Regions from separate parts of the Streptomyces sp. BI87 genome, predicted to be linked through region 2. Evidence: riboswitches for the same ligand, from Rfam matches in the RefSeq annotation. Region 2 holds a riboswitch; each other region holds the start of a gene.
What was found. A riboswitch is a leader RNA that binds a small molecule or an ion and turns the genes downstream of it on or off. The one in region 2 is predicted to bind thiamine pyrophosphate.

Region 1 (3,266 bases), 1.8 Mb from region 2:
GGATCGCCAGGCGCTCCAGCACCGAGAGGACCGAACCGGCCACCCCCGGGTCCAGCCGCCGCATCGCCACCGTCGTCAGCGTGGTGCCCGAGGCGGTCAGCGCCCGCTCCAGCACCTCCAGGCTCGGCGCCCCGCCAGTCCCCATGATCAGCCGGGAGCCGAACTCGGTCCCCCCGATCGTGAACGTGTCGTCCGCCACGGTCAGCCTCCCTGCACAGCGGTGAGCACCTCGACGCGGTCACCCTCGCCGAGCACGGTCGCGGTCCACGCCCCGCGCGGCACCACGGCCTCGTTGACGGCCGCCGCCACCCCGCGCGGCGCCGAGGTCAACTCCGCCACCAGCGCCTCCAGCGTCGTCCCGGCCGCCAGCTCACGCCGCTCGCCGTTGACGGAGACGGCGTACGTCCCCGCCTCGCTCCTCGTGCCCTCGGTCGTCATCGGGCCCCCTCCTGGACGGGCGCGGCCTCGAACCGCCGCGCGGTGAAGGCGTCCGCGTACCCGGGCAGCGCGCCCGTGGTCAGCACGTCCGCCAGGACGTCTCCGGTCACCGGGGTGAGCAGCACCCCGTTCCGGTGGTGGCCGGTGGCCAGGTGCAGCCCCGGCAGGGCGGTCGGCCCCAGCAGCGGCGCGTTGTCCGGCGAGCCCGGCCGCAGCCCCGCCCGCACCTCGGTGAACGGCAGCTCGGTCAGGCCCGGCACCAGCTCGTGGGCGTCCCGCAGCAGCTCGTAGACGCCGCCGGCGGTCACCGTGGTGTCCCAGCCCAGCTCCTCCGTGGTCGCCCCGATCACCAGCTCGCCGTTCTCCCGGGGGACCAGGTACACGTGGCTGCCGCGCACCACCGCCCGCACCGTCCGGCCGAGGAACGCCGCCCCACGCCGATACGCCTCGGGCACCGCCAGCCGCACCACCTGGCCCTTCACCGGCCGCACCGGCACCGCCACCTCCTTGGGCAGCCCCGCCAGCAGCCCGCTGCGGCTCCCCGCCGCCAGCACGGTCTGCCCGCCCTCCACGAGGGTGCCGTCGGCCAGCTCCACACCCACGGCCCGGCCGCCGCGCACCACCAGCCGCCCGGCGGTGGACCGGCACCAGGCCACCCCGGCCCGCTCGCAGGCGGCCACCAGCGCCGAGGCGAGCCGCCGCGGATCGATCTGATGGTCCCCGTCGACCCGCAGGCCACCCCGCACCCCGGGCGCCAGCATCGGCTCCAGCCGCCGGCACTCCCGGCCCGACAGCCACTCCGACTCCAGCCCCGACCGGAGCTGCAGCGCGTGCAACTCCCGCAGGTACGCCCGGTCGTCGGCGTCCAGCGCCACCGCCAGCGTGCCGCAGCGCCGGTACCCCAGCTCCTGCCCGCTCGCCTCCGCCAGCTCCGCCGCGAACGCCGGATAGCGCTCCGCCGACGCCAGGTTCAGGGCCAGCAGCCGCTCCTCGCCGAAGTGCAGCTCGGTCACGGCCGCCAGCATCCCCGCCGCGACCCGCGCCGCCCCGCCTCCCGGCGCCGGGTCCACCACGGTCACCGTCAGCCCCCGCTGGGCCGCCCGCCACGCCGTGACCAGCCCGATGATCCCGCCGCCGGCCACCACGACATTGCGCGCGCCACCTGCCGTGTACACCGCCGTGCTCCGTACGGCCTCGGCGACGGGTACGGCCTCGGGCCCCACCGGAGCCCCGGACGTGGCCGCACCCGTCCCCTCGTCACCCCTGCTGTCGCTGCTGTCCATGGGCTCCCAGCCCCTCCCTTCGCCGGCATGACCCGGATCAGGTACGTACGGTCGGAGGCCGCAGCCTCCCTCTCAGCCCGGTCCGCCGGGCTCCCGCGATTGGTCTGCGGCCAGCCTAGACCCCCGCCCTCCTCGTCCCGTCGCCCGCCCGGAGATCTACAGTGGCCCGGTGAGCGAGACGCATCAGCAGGTTCCCGGCGTGGTGGTCGTCGGCGCGGGCATGGCCGGGGTGCAGACGGCGGTGGCGCTGCGCGAACAGGGGCACGAGGGCCCGGTGACGCTGCTCGGCGCCGAACCCCATCCGCCCTACGACCGGCCGCCGCTCTCCAAGGCCGTCCTGCTCGGCACCGCCGAGGGCTCAGCCTTCGACGTGGACTTCGAGGGGCTCGGCATCGGGCTGCGGCTCGGCGTCGCCGTCACCGGGGTCCGCCCGGCCGAGCACCTGGTCGACACCGACGCGGGCCCCGTCCCGTACACCGCCCTCGTCCTCGCCACCGGCGCCGAACCCCTCGCCCTCCCCGGCACCCAGGACCACCCCGCCGTCCATCTGCTGCGCACCCTCGACGACGCCACCCGGCTGCGGCCCGTCCTCGCCGACCGGCGCACCGTCGTCGTGGTCGGCGCCGGCTGGATCGGCGCCGAGTTCGCCACCGCCGCGCGGGAGGCCGGGTGCCACGTCACCGTCGTGGAGGCCGCCGACCGGCCGCTTGCCGGGGTGCTGCCCGCCGAGGCGGCCGGGCCGATGGCCGGCTGGTACGCCGAGCAGGGTGTCGAGCTGCTCACCGGGGTGGCCGTCTCCCGGGTCGAGGACCACGGGGTGCGGCTCGCCGACGGGCGGCTGCTCCCCGCCGACGCCGTCGTCGTCGGGATCGGGGCGCGGCCCGCCACCGGGTTCCTCGCCGGTTCCGGCATCGCCCTCGACGCCCACGGGGCCGTCCTGGCGGACGGGCTGCTGCGGTCCTCCGTCCCCGACGTGTACGCGGTCGGGGACTGCGCCTCCTTCCCCTCGGCGCGGTACGGGCGCCGTCTCCTCGTCCACCACTGGGACAACGCCCTCCAGGGGCCCCGCACCGTGGCCGCCGCCCTCACCGGGCAGGAGCCCGCCCCCTACGACCCGGTGCCCTACTTCTGGTCCGAGCAGTTCGGCCGCTTCGTCCAGTACGCCGGCCACCACGCGCCCGAGGACCTCCTCGTCCACCGGGGCGACCCCCACGAGGCCGCCTGGTCCCTCTGCTGGCTCTCCCCTGCGGGGGCGCTGCGCGCCGTTCTCACCGTGGGCCGGCCCCGCGACCTCACCCAGGGCCGCAAACTCATCGCCTCCGGCGCGGTGCTGACCCCCTCCCTCGTCGCCGACCCCGCCGTCCCCCTGAAGTCCGCCACGGCCTGACCCCCGCCGGGGTGTGGCTGCGCCGCGTCTGGGGGTGCCGGCCGCTGCCCTGCCGGTCACCGATTTGGCCTCAAACGCCGGCCGGGCTGGGGTTCGGTGGGGCTGGGCTCCGCCCCGGCCTTCCGCGTCTTGACCCTGCGGGTCACCGACGGCCTCAG
Region 2 (3,266 bases):
CTTGATCTTGTGCATGGGCACGTGCCCCGGGCCCTCGATCATGGTCTGCACGTGGTGCCGCTTGGCGATCGTGTTCAGCTCGCCGAGCGTCCGGAGTTCGGCGAACTGCGCCTCGTCGTTGGCGTCCGCGATGGAGCCGGGCCGCAGCCCGTCGCCGAGCGAGTAGGTGACGTCGTAGGCCGCGAGGATCTCGCAGAGTTCCTCGAAGTGCGTGTAGAGGAAGCTCTCCTGGTGGTGGGCGAGGCACCAGGCGGCCATGATCGAGCCGCCCCGCGAGACGATGCCGGTCTTGCGCCGGGCGGTCAACGGCACGTAGGCGAGCCGGACGCCTGCGTGCACCGTCATGTAGTCGACGCCCTGCTCGGCCTGCTCGATGACGGTGTCCTTGTACACCTCCCAGGTCAGCTCCTCGGCCTTGCCGTCGACCTTCTCCAGGGCCTGGTAGAGCGGCACGGTCCCGATCGGCACGGGGGAGTTGCGCAGGACCCACTCGCGGGTGGTGTGGATGTTCCGGCCGGTCGAGAGGTCCATGACGGTGTCGGCGCCCCAGCGGGTCGCCCAGGTCATCTTCTCCACCTCCTCCTCGATCGAGGAGGTGACCGCCGAGTTGCCGATGTTGGCGTTGATCTTCACCAGGAACCGCTTGCCGATGATCATCGGCTCGATCTCCGGGTGGTTGACGTTGGCCGGCAGCACGGCCCGGCCGGCCGCGATCTCGTCCCGGACGGTGCGCGGGTCGAGGTTCTCCCGGATGGCCACGTACTCCATCTCCGGCGTCACCTCGCCGCGCCGCGCGCAGGCGAGTTGCGTGACCGTGCGGCCGGGGACGGCCCGGCGCGGCTTGCGGGGGCGGCCGGGGAAGACCGCGTCGAGGTTGCGAAGCCCCCCGCGCGGGCTGGTGTGCTTGATCCCGTCGTCCTCGGGGCGGACGGGGCGCCCGGCGTACTCCTCAGTGTCGCCGCGCGCGGTGATCCAGTGTTCCCGCAGGGGCGTCAGCCCCCGGCGGACATCGGTCTCCACCGCCGGATCGGTGTACGGGCCGGAGGTGTCGTACAGCGTGACGGCGTTTCCGTTGGTGAGGTGCACCTGGCGGACCGGCACGCGCAGATCGGGGCGGGAACCCTCGATGTACGCCTTGTGCCAGCCGATGGACTTCCCGGCCTCGCTCTTCGGTGCGGAGGCAGGCGTGCGTGCGTCCTGTGTGGTCATGAGACCTACTCCCTACGCCGGCATTACCCGGTAACAGGTTCGGCGGTCGACGCAGCGATGTCCGCGATCCAGACCGGTGTTGACGACCGGTCGGCCGGCGGAGGTCAGCGCCCTCTCAGCCCGGTGCTCCGAGCTCCCGCGTGTACAAAGGTGGCTCCACGCTAACGCCCCGTCGGCCGTGCTGAACAGTGGGCCCCGCCAACTCTTGCGATGATCGACCCGTGACCTCGACGACGCCTCCGCCTCCGCCGCCCTCGCAGCCCCCCTCGGGCGGTCCGCCGTCCGGGACCGGTGGCCAGGGGGGTGAACCGCCGACGGGCGGCCACGGCCACTCCCACAGCCACGGCCCGGCCGCCCCCGTCTCCCAGCACCTGCGCAAGGTGATCGCGGCTGTGCTGATTCCCTTCGCCGCCGCAGTCGTGGTCGGGCTGCTCGTCCTGTGGCCGGGGGGCGCCCCGTCGCACGAGCGGACCGGTGTCGGCATGGACCGGCAGACGGAGCAGGGCTCGGTCACCAAGGTGGACCGGGTCGACTGCGCCGACGTGAACGTCTCCCAGCCGCCGCCCAACGGCGACACCTCCACCCCCGAGGGCCGCTCGGCGCAGGAGCAGGCGACCGGGAAGTGCGAGAAGGCGACCGTCGAGGTGACCTCCGGGCCGCACGCGGGCCGGACCTTCACCGAGATCGTCCAGCCGGACGCCTCCCGCAAGCTCCACCAGGGCCAGGGCGTGGTGGTCGCCTACGCGCCGGACGCGCCGGAGGAACTCCAGTACTCCGTCACCGACGTCAACCGGAAGTTCCCGCTGGCCCTGCTCGCCGCGATCTTCGCGGTGGCGGTGGTGCTGGTCGGCCGGATGCGGGGGCTGATGGCACTGGTCGCCCTCGCCGCGAGCTTCGCGCTGCTCACCCTGTTCATCCTGCCCGCGATCCTCCAGGGCTCGAACCCGCTGGTGGTCGCGGTGGTCGGGGCCAGCGCCATCATGCTGATCGCCCTGTACCTCTGCCACGGGCTGACGGCGAGAACCTCGGTGGCGGTCCTCGGTACGCTGGTCTCCCTCCTGCTGATCGGCCTGCTCGGTTCGGTCTTCATCGGCTGGGCGGCGCTGACCGGCAACACCGACGACAACACCGGGCTGATCCACGGTCTCTACCCGGAGATCGACATGAGCGGCCTGCTGCTGGCGGGCGTGATCATCGGCTCCCTGGGTGTCCTGGACGACGTGACGGTCACGCAGACCTCGGCGGTGTGGGAGCTGCACCAGGCGGACCCGACGATGGGCTGGCGCAAGCTCTACCGGGCCGGCATCCGCATCGGCCGGGACCACATCGCCTCGGTGGTGAACACCCTGGTGTTGGCGTACGCGGGTGCGGCCCTGCCGCTGCTGCTGCTCTTCTCCATCGCGCAGAGCAGCGTGGGCATGGTCGCCAACAGCGAGCTGGTGGCGGAGGAGATCGTGCGGACGCTGGTGGGGTCGATCGGTCTGGTGGCCTCGGTCCCGGTGACGACGGCGCTGGCGGCACTGGTCGTGTCGGCGGACAAGGGCACAGGGGTACCCGTGGGCGGCGCTCCTGCGGCGCGGAGCGGCAGGGGGCGCCGCAGGAAGCGCTGAGACCACGTTGGGCGCCGGCGCGGGACGGGCCGGCGCCGCCTGCTCAGCCGGCGCTCTGCTCCTCGGCCAGGATGCGGTTCAGAGCGTCGTCGAGGTGGCTGTCGAAATCGGCGTGTGCTCGCTCACTGCCGAGCGGGACGAGCCGGTCGGTGCGGTCGAGGAAGGCGAGCAGCGGCGCCTTGCCTGCCCGGAAGAGCGCCTGCTCGGAGCCGACCTGGAGGGTGATGTGCACCTCCCTGGTGGCCGTCTGCCCCACCGGGCAGACCCGGACGTCGCCGTCGCCCGCGGCGTCCAGAACTCCCTCGACCAGCAGTTCACGCCCGAAGACCCAGGTGACCGGGGCGTCTCCGGGGAGGTGGAACGTCAGCCGCACCGCGTACGGATCGACGGTCTCGTACCGCAGTTCCACCGGGATGCGGAAGGCGAGCTCCTCGGAGACGAGGAAGC
Region 3 (3,266 bases), 2.0 Mb from region 2:
CAGCGCCGCCGCGGCCACGGCAGGGCCGAGGGCGGGCAGCGTGACGGTGCGCCACGCCCGGAACCGGGAGGCACCGAGCATCCTGGCGGCTTCCTCCTGGCGCGGGTCGAGCTGGGCCCACAGGCCCCCGACGGTGCGGACGACGACGGCGTAGTTGAAGAAGACGTGGGCAAGGAGGATGGCCCACACCGTGGTGTCGAGGCGCAGACCCCACAGGTCGTCCAGCAGGCCGCCGCGTCCGAGGAGCGCCAGGAAGGCCGTCCCGACGACGACGGTGGGCAGGACGAACGGGACCGTCACCACGGCCCGCAGCAGGCTCTTGCCCGGGAACTCCAGCCGCGCGAACACGTACGCCGCGGGCATGGCGACGACCAGGGTCAGCCCCGTCGACGCGAGCGCCTGCCAGAGGGTGAACCAGAGCACCTGTCCGATGTCCGGGTCGCCCAGCACCTCGCCCAGCGACGCACCGAACTGCCACGCCCCGTCCTGCCGCAGCCCCCTGCCGACGATGGCGGCGACGGGGTACGCGAAGAAGATGCCGAAGAAGACCACGGGGACGGTCATCAGAGCCCCCCGCGCCCAGTGCCCACTGCGCGCGCCACCTGCGACGACGGGGCGACGGGGCGGCCGCGTGGGACGGCCCCGTCGCGGAGCGCGCGGCGCCTTCGCGTCGTGCCCCGTACCGGGCGCCTCGCCGGTCCCGTCCGCCGCGCTCACGCCGCGGGCGGGGCTGGGATCGGCGCGCCGCGCCGTCACTTCACCACGAGCGAGGTCCACGACTTGACCCACGCCTCACGGTTCTCGGCGATCTTCTCCGGCTCGAGCGACCGGGCCCGGTCCGCCTCCGCGCCGAACTCAGTGAAGAGCTCCGGCAGCTTCGCGTCGTCGGCCACGGGCCGGACGAACATCTGCAACGGCAGGTCCTCCTGGAACGTCTTGCCGATCAGGAAGTCCAGCAGCTTCTTCCCGCCCTCGGGGTTCTTCGCCCCGTCGAGGAGCCCGGCGAACTCGATCTGCCGGAAGCAGGTGTCGGTCAGGACCCCCGTGGGCGCCTCATCGGGCTGCGGGTCGGCGTACAGCACCTCGACGGGCGGGCTGGACGCGTACGAGACGACGAGGGGCCGGTCGCCCCCGGCCTTCTTGCCGACGGCCGACCCCGAGAACTCCTCGTTGTACGCCTGCTCCCAGCCTTCGACGACCTTCACGCCGTTGGCCTTGAGCTTCTTCCAGTAGTCCTGCCAGCCCTTGTCGCCGAACTCGGCGGCTGTCCCGAGCAGGAAGCCGAGGCCCGGCGAGGACGTGGCGACGTTCTCGGTGACCAGGAGGTTCTTGTACTTCGGGTCGGCCAGGTCCTCGAAGGTGCGCGGCGGGTCGAGCTTCTTGTCGGCGAAGTAGCTCTTGTCGTAGTTGACGCAGATGTCGCCCGTGTCGACCGGCGTCACCCGGTGCTTCTCCCCGTCGAGCTGGTACTCCGCCGGGACGCGGTCCAGCCCCTTCGCCTGGTACGGGGCGAAGACGCCGTTGTCGACGGCGCGGGAGAGCAGCGTGTTGTCCACGCCGAACAGGACGTCGCCCTGCGGGTTGCCCTTGGAGAGAACGGCCTGGTTGACCGCCTGTCCGGCGTCACCGCTCTTCAGCACCTTCACGGTGTAGCCGGTCTTCTTCCTGAACTCGGCGAGCACGCCCTTGGAGACGTTGAACGAGTCGTGCGTGACGAGGGTGACCTGCTTCGACTGCGCTTCGTCGGCGCCGTCGCCGGAGCCGCAGGCCGTCACGGCGAACAAGCCGGCACAGGCCACCAGCGCGGTCCTGGCGGCGTTGCGTGCGATGGGCACTGGATTTCCTCCTGGGTATGCCAGGAAGAGACGCGGCCTTGCCCCGGCACCGGCGACCGGCGCCAGGGCAAGGCGCAACAGCTTGAGTGGTCCGAACTTCCTACCCGGAATGACCCGGGCGAGGTTCAGAGGGTCTGCGGCCTTTACGTGGGATCACGTGGTGCCGCACTCTCAGCGCTGTGGCGCTCCCCTGTCGGAATATGTATGTGTGTGTGGCCAGGATACTCGCGCACACACCCCGCACTCGAACGGCTCCCCGCCCCGTGCGGGGTGGGGAGTGATCAGCGCTCCGTGGCGGCGAGCTGCCCGCAGGCCCCGTCGATCTCCTGGCCGCGGGTGTCCCGCACCGTGACCGGCACGCCGTGCGAGGCGATGGCTTCCACGAACGCCTTCTCGTCCTCGGGCCGCGAGGCGGTCCACTTGGAACCCGGCGTCGGGTTGAGCGGGATCAGGTTGACGTGCACGCGCTTGTTCTTCAGCAGGCGCCCGAGCAGGTCACCGCGCCAGGCCTGATCGTTGATGTCGCGGATCAGGGCGTACTCGATGGAGACCCGGCGCCCCGACTTCTCCGCGTACTCCCACGCGGAGTCGAGGACCTCGCGGACCTTCCAGCGGGTGTTGACGGGGACGAGCGTGTCGCGCAGCTCGTCGTCGGGGGCGTGCAGAGAGACCGCCAGGCGGCACTTGAAGCCTTCGTCGGCGAACCGGTGGATGGCGGGGACCAGGCCGACGGTGGAGACGGTGATGCCGCGCTGGGACAGCCCGAGGCCGTCGGGCTCAGGGTCGGTGAGGCGCCTGATCGCACCGGTGACGCGGTTGTAGTTGGCGAGCGGCTCGCCCATACCCATGAAGACGATGTTGGACAGGCGCGCGGGGCCGCCGGGGACCTCACCGTCCCGCAGCGCCCTCATCCCGTCGACGATCTGGTGCACGATCTCGGCGGTCGAGAGATTGCGGTCCAGCCCGGCCTGCCCCGTGGCGCAGAACGGGCAGTTCATGCCGCAGCCGGCCTGCGAGGAGATGCACATGGTGACCCGGTCCGGGTAGCGCATGAGCACGGACTCGACCAGCGTGCCGTCGTGCAGCCGCCACAGGGTCTTGCGGGTGGTGTCGTCGTCGCAGGAGATGTGGCGGACGACGGACATGAGGTCCGGCAGGAGCTCGCTGCGCAGCTTCTCGCGGGAACCCGCGGGAATGTCGGTCCACTCCGCGGGGTCGTGCGCGTAACGGGCGAAGTAGTGCTGCGACAGCTGCTTGGCGCGGAACGGCTTCTCGCCGATCGCGGCCACGGCTTCCTTGCGCTCGGCGGGCGTGAGGTCGGCGAGGTGCCGCGGCGGCTTCTTGGCTCCGCGGGGCGCGACAAAGGTGAGCACTCCGGGTGCGGGCGGTGCCATGGGCGGAAAACTCCTCAGGACGGCGAAGGCCGGGGCA

Region 1: linked by a shared signal. The riboswitch ahead of thiO (glycine oxidase ThiO) and the one ahead of thiC (phosphomethylpyrimidine synthase ThiC) in region 2 are both predicted to bind thiamine pyrophosphate.
Region 3: linked by a shared signal. The riboswitch ahead of OIM89_RS06335 (thiamine ABC transporter substrate binding subunit) and the one ahead of thiC (phosphomethylpyrimidine synthase ThiC) in region 2 are both predicted to bind thiamine pyrophosphate.

The regions. Positions count from the first base shown of each region.
Region 1 covers NZ_CP110079.1:5,297,101-5,300,366, forward strand. The annotation lists gene OIM89_RS23615 (thiazole synthase) at 1-199, opposite strand, end outside; gene thiS (sulfur carrier protein ThiS) at 202-438, opposite strand; gene thiO (glycine oxidase ThiO) at 435-1,661, opposite strand; TPP riboswitch at 1,717-1,828, opposite strand; gene OIM89_RS23630 (NAD(P)/FAD-dependent oxidoreductase) at 1,921-3,108, shown strand.
Region 2 covers NZ_CP110079.1:3,470,629-3,473,894, reverse strand. The annotation lists gene thiC (phosphomethylpyrimidine synthase ThiC) at 1-1,209, opposite strand, end outside; TPP riboswitch at 1,202-1,359, opposite strand; gene OIM89_RS15300 (YibE/F family protein) at 1,431-2,819, shown strand; gene OIM89_RS15295 (SsgA family sporulation/cell division regulator) at 2,863-3,266, opposite strand, start outside.
Region 3 covers NZ_CP110079.1:1,502,928-1,506,193, forward strand. The annotation lists gene OIM89_RS06330 (ABC transporter permease) at 1-564, opposite strand, end outside; gene OIM89_RS06335 (thiamine ABC transporter substrate binding subunit) at 753-1,835, opposite strand; TPP riboswitch at 1,915-2,037, opposite strand; gene rlmN (23S rRNA (adenine(2503)-C(2))-methyltransferase RlmN) at 2,117-3,229, opposite strand.